One region of the Devosia sp. Z11_6 genome, then DNA from elsewhere that is predicted to be linked to it. Evidence: predicted binding sites of a transcription regulator. Region 1 holds the regulator's gene; each other region holds the start of a gene.
What was found. Region 1 encodes LexA, which represses DNA repair genes until DNA is damaged. Its sites were predicted from a motif close to TGTTCNNNNTGTGTTCNG; they were not measured.
Positions count from the first base shown of each region.

Region 1 (5,078 bases):
TCCTCTTCGAAACCTACCAGGTCGCCGAAGCGCGCGCTTGGGGGGCCGACTGCATCCTCATCATCCTTGCCGCTGTTGGCGACGATGTGGCCCGCTATCTGCTCGATAGCGCCCGCGAGTGGGGCATGGATGCGCTGGTGGAAGTGCACGACCAGCTCGAGCTCGACCGGGCGCTGGCGCTCGACGCCGAGTTCATCGGCATCAACAACCGCAATCTGCGCACGTTCGAGACCCGACTCGATACCTCGGTCAACCTTGCTGGCGGCGTGCCCGCGGGCAAGGTGCTGGTCAGCGAAAGCGGCATCAACGGCCACGAACACCTGCAGCATCTCGACCGCACCGCCGGCATCGGCACCTTCCTTGTCGGCGAATCGCTGATGCGCCAGGCCGATGTGGTCGCCGCCACCCGCGCCCTCCTGCAGGGTACTCTCCAGGCCGCCCATCCATGAGCGAGCCGCAGCTGACCCATCTCAACGAGCGCGGGGAAGCCCATATCGTTGATATCGGCGACAAGGCAGTCACCCGCCGCCGCGCCCTCGCCCAGGCGGTGATCAGCGGTCGGCCCGAAACCATTGCCGCCATCATGGGTGGCGCCCTCAAGAAGGGCGACGCCCTGGCCGTCGCGCGCGTCGCGGGCATCATGGCAGCCAAAAAGACCGCCGAGCTCATCCCTCTTTGCCACCCCATCCCGCTCACCAAGGTCAGCGTCGAGATGGAGGCGCGCGAGCCCGGCGCCATCACCATTCTTGCGACTGCCGAAACCACCGGCCAGACCGGGGTGGAAATGGAAGCCCTCGTGGCGGCCTCCACCGCCGCGCTCACGCTTTATGACATGGCCAAGGGCATTGACCGCGAGATGGTTATCTCCGCGATCTGCCTGCTCGAGAAATCGGGCGGCAAGTCCGGCGATTTTCAGCGGGCGCCATGAGCCTGCTCCCGGTTGAAGACGCCCTCACGGCCATTTTCGCCCGCGTGCCGCCCGCCCGCACCGAGTCGGTGCCGCTGGAAGCTGCCGCCGGCCGGGTGTTGACCGAGCCCCTGCTTGCCCGTCATGACCAGCCGCCCTTCCCTGCCAGCGCTATGGACGGCTATGCCGTGCGCGCCGCCGATATCGTGCCGGGCGCGAGCCTTGCGGTCGTGGGTACCGCCCAAGCCGGCGCCGGTTTTGGCGCGGAAGTCGCCCCGGGCACCTGCGTGCGCATTTTTACCGGGGCGCCCGTGCCCCCCCGCGCGGATGCCGTGATCATGCAGGAGGAAGCGACCCGCACCGGCGACCGCGTCAGCTTTGCCGCCCAGCCTCCCATCGGGCGTAGCATTCGCCCGCTTGGCGACGATTTCCGCCAAGGCCAAGAGCTGATTCCGAGAGGCTCTCGCCTCACTCCCATGCAACTGGCCGTCGCGGCCGCCGCTAATTGCGCGACGCTGCCCGTCGCCGTGCAGCCGCGCATAGCGCTCCTTGCCACCGGGGACGAACTGGTGCTGCCCGGCGCCACGCTCGGACCGGGCCAGATCGTCGCCTCCAACAGCTTTGGTTTGCGGCCGCTGCTTGCGCCTTACGCCGCCGAGATCCGCGACTACGGCATCGCTCCCGACAACCGCGCGGCGCTTGCCGAGCGCCTCGCCGCCATCTTTGCCGAAGCGCCCGATTTCGTCATCACCACGGGCGGCGCCAGTGTTGGCGACCATGACATCGTGCAGGAAATCCTGCTGAGTCTCGGCGTCCAGCTCGATTTCTGGCGCATCAATATGCGCCCGGGCAAGCCGCTTATGTTCGGCACAATGGCCAAAACCCTGGTGTTTGGCCTGCCTGGCAATCCGGTTTCGGCCATGGTGACCGCCGCCGTCTTCATCAAGCCGGCGCTCCGCCGCTGGCTCGGCGTCGCCGAACCCGCCCGCTGGCACCTGCCGCTTCTTGCGCCCACGCCGCCCAATACCGCCCGGCGCCACTTCATGCGTGCCCAAATGGTGCATTCAAGCCAAGGTGCGGGCTTGCTCCCGATCAGCGAAACCGATAGCGGTCATACCTCCTCGCTGGCCCGTGCCGATATGCTGCTGGTGCAGCCGGAGTACGATCCCGGACAACCCGCCGGCACCCTAGCTGCGGCCATTCCGCTGGACGGGTTCTAAGCAGAGCCAAAGAATTTTCTCCTGCGCCCTTGAGCGTTATTGCAGAACATAACTGGAACACCTATGCTCGTTCAGTCTTTGTTCCGATTCTGCGATTGAAGGGCTCCGATGCTGACGCGCAAGCAACATGAACTGCTGATGTTCATCCATGAGCGGATGAAGGAAAGCGGCATTCCCCCTTCGTTTGACGAGATGAAGGACGCGTTGGATCTGGCCTCCAAGTCGGGCATTCACCGCCTGATCACGGCGCTTGAGGAGCGCGGCTTCATCCGCCGCCTGCCCAATCGCGCGCGGGCACTGGAAGTGCTCAAACTCCCCGATTCGATGAACCCCGCGCTCGGCGGCCGCAAGGCCCGCTTCGAGCCCAGCGTCATCGAAGGCAATCTGGGCCGTGTTGCCGCTCCGCCGCCACGCTCGGGCTGGAGCGATGATTATGTGCGCCCCGTCGCGGTCCCGGTCATGGGCCGGATCGCCGCCGGTACCCCCATCGAGGCCATCCAGAGCCACTCCCACACGATCTCGGTGCCGCCCGAGATGCTTGGCCCGGGCGAGCACTATGCTCTGGAAGTGCGCGGCGATTCGATGATCGATGCGGGCATTTTCGATGGCGACACTGTGCTGATTCGTCGCCAGGATGTTGCCGGGACCGGCGAGATCATCGTTGCGCTGGTGGATGACGAGGAAGCCACCCTCAAGCGGCTGCGCCGCAAGGGCAACACCATCGCGCTTGAAGCGGCCAATCCCGCCTACGAAACCCGCATCTTCCCGCCCGACCGCGTCAAGGTTCAGGGCCGCCTCGTGGGCCTGCTGCGTAAATATTGACCCCGAGGGTCGAAAAACTCTGTCCCGTTCTGCTGCGGGTGGTGGCGCAAGAACGCCAGTGCTTGGCGTTCAGGCATCCTTTGGCTGGCTTGCAGCTGGTGAAAGGAACGCGGGAAGGCTCCGAGCCGATGGAAGTCGGTGCTCTGCGCGAACTCGCAGAGGAGTCAGGCCTCCAGGCAGAGGCTTTGCGCACGCTGCCATCCAGCAATTCCATTGCAGAGCAACAGCTTTGGCACTTCGTTGTGGTGAGTGCCGCCGCTCCCGTCCCCGAACACTGGTGTTACTTTACGCAAGATGATGTTGGTCATTGGTTCGAGTTCTTCTGGTGGCCACTCGAGCGCCAACCCGGACCCGAATGGCACCCCATGTTTCAGCGCGCCCTCGCCCATATAGGTCGCCACGCCTGAGCCCTGAGTTGGCCAGGAACAAGCGTCTTCAACGGAGCTCGTTGACGCCCAATAGTCCTCATGAGCCGCACCAGACCAGCGCCTTTGTGCCCCCTCCTTCACCCTCCCCCTTGAGGGGAGGGCCGGGGTGGGGGTTCAGTCCCCTCCTCCGCGAGTGACGTTAGACCCGGCTGGCCACCTCCAGCGTGCAATCCGCTCAAGCCCCATGCCCCCCGACAATAACTTATCCCCGCCCCCGCCGATCGCCCGCATAGTCTCCTCATCCGCGCACCCAAGCGAGATCATGACGAGTGGTTGGTGCGTGGAGGCTGGAGGATCGTGGGTCGCCGCGATCCGGCCGGTGTCCGCAAGAGCCGTGGACCTCTATCGTCCGGTGGTCTTGGGTGAAGAATCGCGATGGCAGCTGCACTGGCCATCGGAACCCTGATGTGGCGCAGGCAGCGGTGCCCGCCAGGGTTTAGTTCAACATCCGCGGAATCTGGCATGCGCCGCAGGAGGGAGCGGGCATCGGCACCCAGTCGCTGTTGGCGAGGCGGAGCTTCCGTTTTGCGCAACGTTTTTTGAGGCAATGCCTCGCCAACGCCGCTCCCAACCGGAGGCCTCGTGCCGACCGGAGTTTCGCCGTGCCTTGGAAACAAAAATCCCCGCCGAAGCGGGGATCTCGAAGTCGTTGGGGCTCAAGCCCTAGTGGTTGTCGCGCGGCACGCCATAGGTCTGGGCAATGCGCTGGTAAGCCACTGCTGGCTTGAGTACGGCGCCATTGCCAAGCTGGTCGACCAGCCCGCGCTGGATTTCCTGCCAGGGCGTCTGGTGCGCGGGGTACTTGTAGCCGCCCGCTTCCGCCAGTTCTTGCCGGCGCGTCGCAATCTCGGCGTCCGAGATCAGGATATCGGCGGTGCCATTGTTGAGGTCGATACGCACCCGGTCACCCGTGCGTAGGATGGCCAGGTTGCCGCCCGCTGCCGCTTCAGGCGAAGCGTTGAGGATCGAGGGCGAGCCCGACGTGCCGGATTGGCGCCCGTCGCCGATACAGGCCAGCGCGTGGACGCCCTTCTTGATGAGGTAGGCAGGGGGCCGCATATTGACGACTTCAGCCGCCCCCGGATAGCCGATCGGGCCCGCGCCGCGCATGAACAGCAGCGTGTGCTCGTCGATATCGAGGGAGGGATCATCGATCCGGTGGTGATAGTCCTCAGGACCATCGAACACCACGGCCTTGCCCTCGAACATGCCGGGATGCTCGGGATTGGCAAGGTAGCGCTCGCGGAACTCGGGCGAGATCACGCTGGTCTTCATGATCGCGTTGTCGAAGAGATTGCCGCGCAGCACCAGGAACCCGGCTTCTTCCTTGAGCGGCTGCTCGAACGGGCGGATCACCTTCTCGTCCTGGATGGGGGTGTTGCGGCAGTTCTCGCCGATGGTCTTGCCGTTGACGGTGGGTGCATTCTCACGGATCAGCCCCTGCTTCATCAGCTCGTTGACCACCGCCGGCACGCCGCCCGCATGGTAGTAATCCTCGCCGAGATATTCGCCGGCCGGCTGCAGGTTCACCAGCAGCGGCACCTTGTGCCCATAGGTCTGGAAGTCCTGCAGGTCGAGCTCGACACCGATATGCTTGGCGATCGCCTGGATGTGGATCGGGGCGTTGGTCGACCCGCCAATCGCGGAATTGACCACGATGGTGTTGATGAAATTGTCCTTGGTCATGATGTCGGAGGGCTT
Region 1 is NZ_JBYUNQ010000003.1:127,805-132,882, forward strand. Features, by position in the region: gene trpC (indole-3-glycerol phosphate synthase TrpC) at 1-449, shown strand, start outside; gene moaC (cyclic pyranopterin monophosphate synthase MoaC) at 446-928, shown strand; gene AC3YMN_RS09985 (molybdopterin molybdotransferase MoeA) at 925-2,127, shown strand; gene lexA (transcriptional repressor LexA) at 2,236-2,949, shown strand; gene AC3YMN_RS09995 (NUDIX hydrolase) at 3,048-3,356, shown strand; gene AC3YMN_RS10000 (IlvD/Edd family dehydratase) at 4,041-5,078, opposite strand, start outside.

Region 2 (5,078 bases), on a different contig from region 1:
TCGTGCACACCCTGCATCACGGCGGCAATACGCTCAAGGCCCATGCCAGTGTCGATTGACGGGCGTGGCAATGGTGTGCGCGAGCCGTCGGCATGCTGCTCGAACTGCATGAACACGAGGTTCCAGATCTCGATCCAGCGATCGCCATCTTCATCCGGCGAGCCGGGAGGGCCGCCCCAGACCTTGTCGCCATGGTCGTAGAATATCTCCGAGCACGGCCCGCACGGGCCTGTGTCGCCCATCTGCCAAAAGTTGGACTTGGCGCCCAGCCGCACAATCCGGTCCTCCCCGATCCCGGCGATCTTCTTCCATAGCTCCATGGCCTGGTCGTCGTCCTCGTAGACGGTAACCATCAGCCGGTCCTTGGGAAGACCCCAGTCCTTGGTCAGCAAGGTCCAGGCCAGTTCGATGGCGTGGTCCTTGAAGTAATCGCCAAAGGAGAAATTCCCCAGCATCTCAAAAAAGGTGTGGTGCCGGGCTGTAAAGCCGACATTGTCCAGATCGTTGTGCTTGCCGCCGGCGCGCACGCACTTTTGCGCCGAAGTAGCGGTCGTATAGGGGCGCTTCTCGAGACCGGTGAAAACGTTCTTGAACTGCACCATACCCGCATTGGTGAACATCAATGTGGGATCATTGCGCGGTACTAACGGGCTCGACGGAACCGCCTCGTGACCATTCCGGGCAAAAAAGTCGATAAAACTCGAGCGGAGATCGTTTACGCTGGTCATAGAATGGCTTTCATGGCGGATTGGCGCCCCGTGGACGCCGCAAGACTTTGGCTGGCTTTCTAGCCCGTGCGGCGCAGCGCTGTCCAGCATCGGTGCGCCCCGCTTACGGCTAGGTATGGGGACGCCGGCTAGAGCGCTCCATGAGCATCGCCAAGCCCGACATAAACGAATCTGGATTGCGGTTGGCGGCAGCTCTGTCTCGCCTGCTTGCAGCTGGGCGTCTGCCGCAGACCCAAAAGAAAAGGCACCGCTCTCGCGATGCCTTTCTTCACCCTGCATGGGAACTGATTATTCGTCGCTGTCGGCAGCGTCGTCACCGCCCGATACCAGCAGTACTTCTCCGAGCAGGCCCGAGCTTTCGCGCACGCCCTGCTCGATGGTTGCCGCAGCCGCCGGATTGTCCTTGAGGAATTGGCGCGCATTCTCACGCCCCTGCCCCATGCGCTGGCTGTCATAGGAAAACCAGGCGCCCGACTTTTCCACCACGCCGCTCTTGACCCCAAGATCGAGCAACTCGCCAGTCTTGGAGATACCTTCGCCATACATGATGTCGAATTCAACCTGGCGGAACGGCGGGGCCAGCTTGTTCTTGACCACCTTGACGCGGGTCTGGTTGCCCACGATCTCCTCGCGGTCCTTGATGGCGCCGATCCGGCGAATGTCGAGCCGCACCGAGGCATAGAATTTGAGCGCATTGCCGCCGGTCGTGGTTTCGGGCGAACCATACATCACGCCAATCTTCATGCGGATCTGGTTGATGAAGATCACCAGGCACTTGGATTTGGAAATAGACGAGGTCAGCTTGCGCATGGCCTGGCTCATCAACCGGGCCTGCAGCCCCGGCAGCGAGTCGCCCATTTCGCCTTCAAGCTCGGCCCGCGGCGTCAATGCCGCTACCGAATCAACCACCAGCACATCGATCGCGCCCGAGCGCACCAGCGTGTCGGTGATTTCGAGCGCCTGTTCGCCAGCGTCAGGCTGGGAGATCAGCAGATCATCCACATTGACGCCCAGCTTGCGGGCATAGATCGGATCGAGCGCGTGCTCGGCATCCACAAAAGCGCAAACGCCACCCTTGCGCTGCGCCTCGGCAATCACATGCAGCGCCAACGTGGTCTTGCCTGAGCTTTCCGGCCCGAAAATTTCAACGATGCGGCCCTTGGGCAGGCCACCAATTCCGAGGGCGATATCAAGCCCGAGCGAGCCCGTCGATATTGCCTCAACCTCGATCGAGGCAGCCTCGCCAAGGCGCATGATCGAGCCCTTGCCGAAATTGCGCTCGATTTGGCTCAGCGCCGCGGCGAGAGCCTTGTCCTTGTCCATTGATCCACCTTCAACGATCCGAAGCGGGGTATTTGCCATACGAGTCTCTCCTTATTCCACGCTCCGGGACCGGGCGCAACGCGCTGCTTTCCGGAAGATCAATCCACGAGAAGTGCCCTCTTGTTCTCATTTTGTTCCGCTCCTGTCAAGGCGATTTTTCGCGCCCCTTGCAACAAAAGAACCGCAGTCCCTGGACCGCAGCCCCTCCGTGCCCAGATGGAACTCTGACCGCCACGCGGCGCGCAAAAGAGCTTGCCGGGCCGGCCCGGGTTGCGCTTTATGCACGGGACGACCGCAACAGGCAATCGAGGAGCAAACCCCGTGAATCTCATCCAGTTTTTCGATCAATCGGGCGCCCGCGCCGTGGCAGCAGTAGAGGGTGACGTCGCCCGCCGGGTCAACACCACCACCAGCGTTTATGAGCTCGCCACGACCGCCCTCGCGCAAGGCGCGGGTCTTGCGGCGCTCGTTGCCCAGCGTGGGCTTGGCGACGCCATCAATCGGCACGACATCCTGGCTGAAGGGCGCATGCTCGCGCCGATCGATCATCCCGATCCGGCCCATCTTTATATCACCGGCACAGGGCTGACCCATCTGGGCTCGGCCGCCACGCGCGATGCCATGCACAAGGGCAACGCCGCCAAGCAAGCCGAACAGCTGACCGATTCCATGAAGATGTTCCAGATGGGCCTTGAAGGGGGCAAGCCCGAAGGCGGCGCCCGGGGCGTCCAGCCGGAATGGTTCTACAAGGGCAATGGCACGACCGTGGTCAATCCCGGTCACCCCATTCCATCCCCGTCCTTTGCCCGCGATGCTGGCGAAGAGCCAGAGATCGCCGGCATCTACCTGATCGACGCCAATGGCCAGCCCCGCCGCCTTGGTTTCGCGCTGGGCAATGAGTTTTCCGATCATGTGACGGAACGGGTCAACTATCTCTATCTCGCCCATTCCAAGCTGCGAGCCTGCGCCTTTGGTCCCGAGCTGCGGGTGGGTGATCTACCCGACCATATCGAAGGCATGTCGCGCATTTATCGCGATGGTGCGGTGATCTGGGAAAAGCCGTTCCTCTCGGGCGAGGCCAATATGAGCCACACCATCGCCAATCTGGAATATCACCACTTCAAATATGGCCTGTTCCGCCAGCCTGGCGACGTGCATGTGCATATGTTCGGCACGGCGACGCTCAGCTTTGCGGACAACATCGTCACTCAGCCCAATGACGTATTCGAGATCGAGGAAAGCCAGTTCGGCGCTCCCCTGCGCAATCCCGTCCGGATCGAGGACGAGCATCCGCTGATCATCGGCGATCTCTACTAGGGGGAGCCGCTCAATTCAAATCGCGTGCATGAGCCTTGAGATCAGCAAGGCTTAGCCCGTCCAGCACCGCTTCATTGGTTGAGTGCATGAAGACGCGGGGCGCCTGCCCCGCTTCCAGCGCCTGTGCCCACCGCTCGGCCAGAAGGCACCAGCGGTCTCCCGCCTTGAGCCCGGGAAAGCCCCATTCGGGGCGGGGCGTGGACAGATCATTGCCCGCGCTTTTGGAGTAGGCGAGAAAGGCTTCGCTCGCCTCGATGCAGACCAGATGCCGGGCTACGCCGTCTGGGCCCGCCGCACAATAGCCGCTGCGGAAGAACCCCGTCAGCGGACTGGTGGAGCAAGGGCTCGAGCGGTTCGCCGAGCACATTGCGCTCCCCCGCCCCTTCACCGAAATTGCGCGCGTTCACTGCGCCTGGCCTTCGTCCTGCTTTTGCAGCACCTCTTTGACCTTGGAATTGATCTGGTCCAGCGAATAAGGCTTGGGCAGGAACTCGACGCTCTGGTCATCCTCGATATCGCGGCGCACGCTTTCCTCGGCATAACCCGACACAAAGATCACCTTGAGCCGCGGCATGGTCTTGCGCACATGCTTGAGCAGCGTCGGCCCATCCATCTCGGGCATCACCACGTCCGAAATCATCAGATCGATCTTGAACTCGAGCTCTTCGAGCACTTCAAGGGCTTCTTCGCCGCCATCGGCCTCGAACACCTCGTAGCCGGTCGCTCGCAATGCGCGCGCGGAGAATGCCCGCACGCTTTCCTCGTCCTCAACCAACAGGATACGCTCTTCGCCGGTCAGGTCCCGCACCGGCGCCGCCGCCGCGGCCACCTTTGCCGTTGCCTCGATCTCGGAGGGCACATAGCGGGGCAGGAAGATTTTGAACGTGGTGCCAACCCCAACGGTCGAGACCGGATAGATGTAACCTTCGGTCTGTTTGATGATGCCGTAGACCGTCGACAACCCCAGCCCCGTGCCCTTGCCCAGCTCCTTGGTGGTGAAAAAGGGCTCGAAGATCTTGGTGAGCACTTCCTGGGTCATCCCGGTGCCGGTGTCCTGCACTTCGATCAACACATAATCGGCCGCCACCATGCCATCGAACTGCATGGCCTCGGCCTCGGCGCGGCTGACATTGCTGGTGCGAATGGTGATCGAACCACCATCGGGCATGGCGTCGCGCGCATTGACCACAAGGTTGATCACCACCTGTTCGAGCTGGACGACATCGGCGCGCACCGGCCAGATATTGCGGCCGTGATCAACGCCCAGCGTGTTCTTGTCCCCGATCATCCGCTTGAGCAGCACGGTCAGATCGTCAACAATCAGCGGCAGCTCAAGCACTTGCGGCCGCAGAGTTTGCCGTCGCGAGAACGCCAGCAACTGCCGTGTCAGCCCCGCTGCACGGTTGGCGTTCTGCTTGATCTGCATCAGTTCGCTGAACGATGGATCGCCCGGCTTATGCTTGAGCAGCAGCAGATCGGAAAAACCGATGATTGCGGTCAGCAAGTTGTTGAAATCATGCGCAACGCCGCCGGCGAGCTGTCCCACGGCCTGCATCTTCTGGCTTTGGGCAAACTGCGCCTCAAGCTTGCGCTGGTCGGTCATGTCTAGGGCATAGACATTGACCTGCTCGGGCGAGCCCGACAGGGTTTCAGAGCCCGATAGATAAAGCCGCACGGCGTGCTCGCCTTCCGCGCTCAACAACGCATCAA
Region 2 is NZ_JBYUNQ010000001.1:966,116-971,193, reverse strand. Features, by position in the region: gene alaS (alanine--tRNA ligase) at 1-728, opposite strand, end outside; gene recA (recombinase RecA) at 1,017-2,090, opposite strand; gene araD1 (AraD1 family protein) at 2,373-3,368, shown strand; gene AC3YMN_RS04560 (DUF2237 family protein) at 3,379-3,735, opposite strand; gene cckA (cell cycle histidine kinase CckA) at 3,772-5,078, opposite strand, start outside.
Region 2: recA (recombinase RecA) is a predicted target of LexA. The motif match lies at 2,173-2,190, and genes of this name have one in related genera.

Region 3 (5,078 bases), on a different contig from region 1:
CGGGTGCAGCGTCGGCATCGGCGGGCGAGCCAAAGCTTCGCGTGACGCTGCCTGCACCGGTTGCGACCGAAAGGGTAAGATGGGATGCCACTTTGCCGAAAAATCCTGCAACTACTCTCCCTCAGCCATGCAAGGAGCTTGCCAGTGACCGGGCTGGGCTAAGTGCTTGTTTGCGCAGAGCTGTGTTTTGGGTTCGAGGGACATGGCTCGAGCCGGGAGGGTGCATTGCGCCGCACGGGCGGCAAAAACTGCCGGGCGGCGTTGCAGCGCATTGCTGAAAGGGCTAAGAGGCGCGGGACAGTTGTCCGCTGGCCCTTGAACCCAACCGGATGCAAGAAAGATGCTGAATTCGCTTGATATCGCCAAGCGTCCGCAAGACACGCGCGTTGTTGTCGCGATGTCGGGGGGCGTGGATTCCTCGGTCGTGGCGGGCCTGCTAGCTCGGCAGGGCTATGATGTAGTTGGGGTGACGCTCCAGCTTTATGATCATGGCGAGGCCACCCATCGCAAAGGCGCGTGCTGCGCCGGGCAGGACATCCATGATGCCCGCCGGGTTGCGGCGGCGCTCGATATTCCCCATTACGTGCTGGATTATGAAGAGCGCTTCCAGCGCTCGGTCATAGCGCCTTTTGCCAATGCCTATCAGCAGGGGGAAACGCCGGTGCCGTGCATTGCCTGCAACCAGTCGGTCAAGTTCGTCGACCTGCTGGAAGTGGCCAAGGATCTTGGCGCCGATGTGCTGGCGACGGGCCATTATGTGCAGTCGCGGCTGGGCGAGGATGGGCGGCGGCAGCTGTTCCGCCCGGTCGATGGCGACCGTGACCAAACCTATTTCCTGTTTGCGACCACCCAGGCGCAGCTCGACTTCTTGCGCTTCCCGCTTGGCGGCATGAGCAAGGCTGCCGTGCGCGAGCTCGCGCGCGAAATGGGGCTCGAGATTGCCGACAAGCACGATTCGCAGGACATCTGCTTTGTGCCGCAAGGCAAATATGCCGACATCATCCGCAAGATGCATCCCGAAGCGGTAGCCGAAGGCGAGATCGTCCATCTCGATGGCCGGGTGCTGGGGCGCCATGCCGGGATCGTCAATTATACGGTGGGGCAGCGCAAGGGCCTCGGCGTGGCAGCTGCCGAGCCGCTTTATGTGATCAAGCTCGAGCACCAGACGGGGCGGGTGATTGTGGGGCCGCGCGAGGCGCTCAAGACCCATACGGTGCGGTTGCGCGATGTGAACTGGCTGGGGCCGCGGCCGCTGGCCGAAGCTGCCGCCGGCAATGGTGCACCGGTCGAGGTCAAGGTGCGCTCGACGCGCGGGCCGCAGCCGGCCGTGATCCAGATGCGCGATGGCGCGGTTTATGTGACGCTGGTGGCCGGCGAATATGGCATTTCGCCGGGCCAGGCCTGCGTGTTCTACGCCGATGACAGCGCCACGTCCGAAGTACTGGGCGGTGGGTTCATCGCGGAAGCGGTGCCGGCGGTGTTTGCCGCCTAGTTGGCGGGGGCGGGCGTTGGCTCAGTGAAGCCCTTTTGCAGGGGTATCGCGTCTTCGGGGGCGATGTTCTGTTCTGCCTCGATCGTGTCGTAGTTGCGCCATTGCACGAGATTGGTGAACACCGTCGCTGCCACCGTGATCACGGCCAGCCCGATGAAAATGGCGAGCACCCATTGGCTGGAATTGAGTTTTCGCACGGGCATGGCAGTTGCCTTTGAAAGTGGTCAACGGGGGCGCACCCCACGGGATGCGCGCCGGGTTTAGCACCTTCGCTGCGCTTTGGCTAAGGCCCTGGTGACGCGCCGCGCCAATGCGCTCTCCTCCCCGGGCGGGGAGGAGAGCTTGTGGACTGAAGCGGTTTAGACCAGGGGCTTGAGGCCCGCTTCGATGCTCGCCCGCCGGCTTTCGAGGAAAGGCGGCAGGGAAAGGCTTTCACCCAGGGTTTCCATCGGCTCGTCGGCAGCAAAGCCGGGCACGTCCGTCGCGATCTCGAACAGAATGCCATTGGGCTCGCGGAAATAAAGCGAGGTGAAGTAGAAGCGCTCGACTTCCCCGCTCGAGCGGATGCCGAACGAGTTGACATGGGCGATCCACTGCCGGAGCGTATCCTGGTCAGGCGTGCGGAAGGCCACATGGTGCACGCCGCCGGCACCGGGCCGTGCGGGGGGCAGACTTGGGTCAACCACCACGTGCAGTTCGGCGGCGGGGCCTCCGGGTCCCATCTCGAACACATGGGTTTCCCCATTGCGCTCGCGAGCGGGATAGGTGCGCACCTTGCGCATGTTCATCACCTGCGTCAGGACCACTTCGGTGCGATCGAGGCGCGGCACGGCAAGGCTGATCGGCCCAAGGCCAATGATCTGCCGCTCGGCAGGAACGGGCGACTTGGCCCAGGGCACGACCTTGTTGGCGGGATCGAGCACGAGGCGGAAGCGCTGGCCTTCGAAATCCTCGAAATCGAGCGAGGTATGACCGTTGCGTTCCTTGATGGCCGAGGTGCCGACGCCCTGCGCCTGCAGGTGCTCTTTCCACCATTGCAGGCTGTCCTCGCTACCGACGCGCAGGCCAGTGCGGCTGACAGTGTGGTTGCCGCGCTGCTCGCGGGCGGCGTCGAAATCAAAGAAGGTCAGGTCTGCGCCGGGCGAGGCCACGCCGTCACCATAGAATAGGTGGTAAGCAGTGGTGTCGTCCTGGTTGACGGTCTTCTTGATCAGCCGCATGCCCAGGGTCTGGGTATAAAACTGCAAGTTCTTGGCCGCCTGTGCGGTGACTGCGGTCAGGTGGTGGATGCCGCCAAGCTGAAGGTCCATTGGTGTTCTCCTTGGAGTGCACACGCTCGTGAGCCGAGCCTTGGTGCCGTTGCCCTCAAGATAGGTGAAGTTGCCCGGTCCCGTCAGCCCATGGCGCCATAACGGGTTGTTGCGCCTGAGCGAACAATGGAGCCCCATCGTTTCCAGGACGAGGGGGCGATCACAAGCTGGCTAGAACAGGTTTTCACGGGTGCTTTTGGTTTGTTCACGCGTTAAGACTGGCGTGAACAGATGAGGAACGTGGATGGCGGCTTTAACCCTTCGTCGCAAGCTGGCCGTGTTGTCGGACGCCGCCAAATATGATGCCTCCTGCGCTTCCAGCGGCACCGAGAAACGCAACAGCAAGGCGAGCGGCGGCATCGGTTCGACCGAGGGCAATGGCATTTGCCACTCCTATGCGCCGGACGGGCGCTGCATTTCGCTGCTCAAGCTGCTGCTGACCAATTTCTGCATCTATGAATGCAGCTATTGCATCAACCGCTCCTCGTCCAATGTGCAGCGGGCGCGCTTTTCCGTCGAGGAAGTGGTGGGACTGACCCTCGACTTCTACAAACGCAACTATATCGAGGGGCTGTTTCTGTCCTCCGGGATCATCCGCTCGCCCGACTATACGATGGAAGAAATGGTGCGGGTGGCGCGCAGCCTGCGCGAGGACCATCACTTCGCCGGCTATATCCATCTCAAGGTCATTCCCAATGCCGCGCCTGAGCTGCTGGCGGAAGCCGGGCGCTGGGCGGATCGGCTATCGACCAATATCGAGCTGCCGACCGATCTGGGGCTGGAGGCACTGGCGCCGGAGAAAAAGCCGAGCGAGATCCGCACGGCCATGGCCCGCATCCGCGGCAAGCTGGCGGAAGCCGCGCCTGAGCCAAAGACCAAAGCCGACAAGCCCAAATATGCGCCGGCGGGGCAATCCACGCAGATGATCGTGGGTGCCGATGCTGCCAATGACGAAGCCATCCTGACGCGCGCGGCGGGGCTGTATTCGGGCTACAAGCTCAAGCGGGTTTATTACTCGGCCTTTTCGCCCATTCCCGACTCCAGCGCCAAGCTGCCCCTCAAGGCGCCGCCGCTCCTGCGTGAGCACCGGCTCTACCAGGCCGATTGGCTAATCCGGTTCTATGGCTTTGACGTGCCCGAGATCGTGGCGGGCGGGGAGGGTGGGTTGCTGGACCTGGCGATCGACCCGAAGCTTGCCTGGGCGCTCAAGCATCGCGAGCGCTTTCCCGTCGATGTGAACCGCGCCGACCGCGAACTGCTGTTGCGGGTGCCGGGACTGGGGACCAAGAGCATCGAGCGGATCATCACGACGCGGCGCCACCACAGTTTGCGCCTTGAAGATGTGGCGCGCATTGTCGGCTCGATCGATGCGGTGCGCCCGTTCATCGAAGCGGTGGACTGGACGCCGGGCGGTATGACCGATGATGCAAAGCTCAAGGCCAAGCTGACGCCGCAGCCCGAACAGTTGAGCCTGTTTGCATGATTTCGGTGCGGCTGGAGAAGCGCAACGACTTTGCCGAGTGGCGGGCCAAGGCGCGGCAGTTGTTGCTGGCGGGCGTGCGGCCCGAGCAGGTGATCTGGCGGGGGCCGGGGGAAGAAAACGGGTTGTTCGAAGCGGGCGATTCCATGCTGCCAAGCGGGGAAGGGGCGGTCGGGAGCGTGCCGCCCGCCTTTATCGAGTTGGCGCAGTTGGCGATCTGCAACAATGATCCCGAGCGGTTTGCTCTGCTCTATCGCTTCTTGTGGCGCCTGCTGGAGGATCGAGGGCTGATGACGGCGGCCTCCGACCCCGATTTGCTGCGCCTAACCGGTCTGGCTTCGGCGGTCCGGCGCGACAGCCACAAGATGAAGGCGTTTGTGCGCTTCAAGGCTGTTATCGACGATAGCGGGCTCGAGCGCTTTGCCGCCTGGTTCGAGCCCGAGCATTTTATCCTTGAACGTACGGCACCGTTTTTCGAGCGCCGCTTTGCCGGCATGATCTGGGCGATCATCACGCCCTATCGCTCGGCCTTTTGGGACGGGCAGGAGCTGTTGTTCGGGCCGGGCGGGCAGAAAAGCGACGTGCCCGAGGATGATGCGGTCGAGGGCGACTGGAAGACCTATTTCGCCTCCATCTTCAATCCTGCGCGGCTCAAGATCGGCGCGATGAAGGGGGAGATGCCGATGAAATACTGGCGCAACCTGCCCGAGGCCGAACTCATTGCTCCCATGATCCGAGGTGCCAGAGAAGCGGAGCGGGAAATGATCGAGCGGGTTTCGAGCCAACCACCGGCACG
Region 3 is NZ_JBYUNQ010000001.1:437,604-442,681, forward strand. Features, by position in the region: gene AC3YMN_RS02085 (flagellar hook-length control protein FliK) at 1-91, opposite strand, end outside; gene mnmA (tRNA 2-thiouridine(34) synthase MnmA) at 341-1,492, shown strand; gene AC3YMN_RS02095 (hypothetical protein) at 1,489-1,695, opposite strand; gene AC3YMN_RS02100 (ring-cleaving dioxygenase) at 1,852-2,802, opposite strand; gene AC3YMN_RS02105 (putative DNA modification/repair radical SAM protein) at 3,047-4,285, shown strand; gene AC3YMN_RS02110 (UdgX family uracil-DNA binding protein) at 4,282-5,078, shown strand, end outside.
Region 3: AC3YMN_RS02105 (putative DNA modification/repair radical SAM protein) is a predicted target of LexA. The motif match lies at 3,026-3,043, and genes of this name have one in related genera.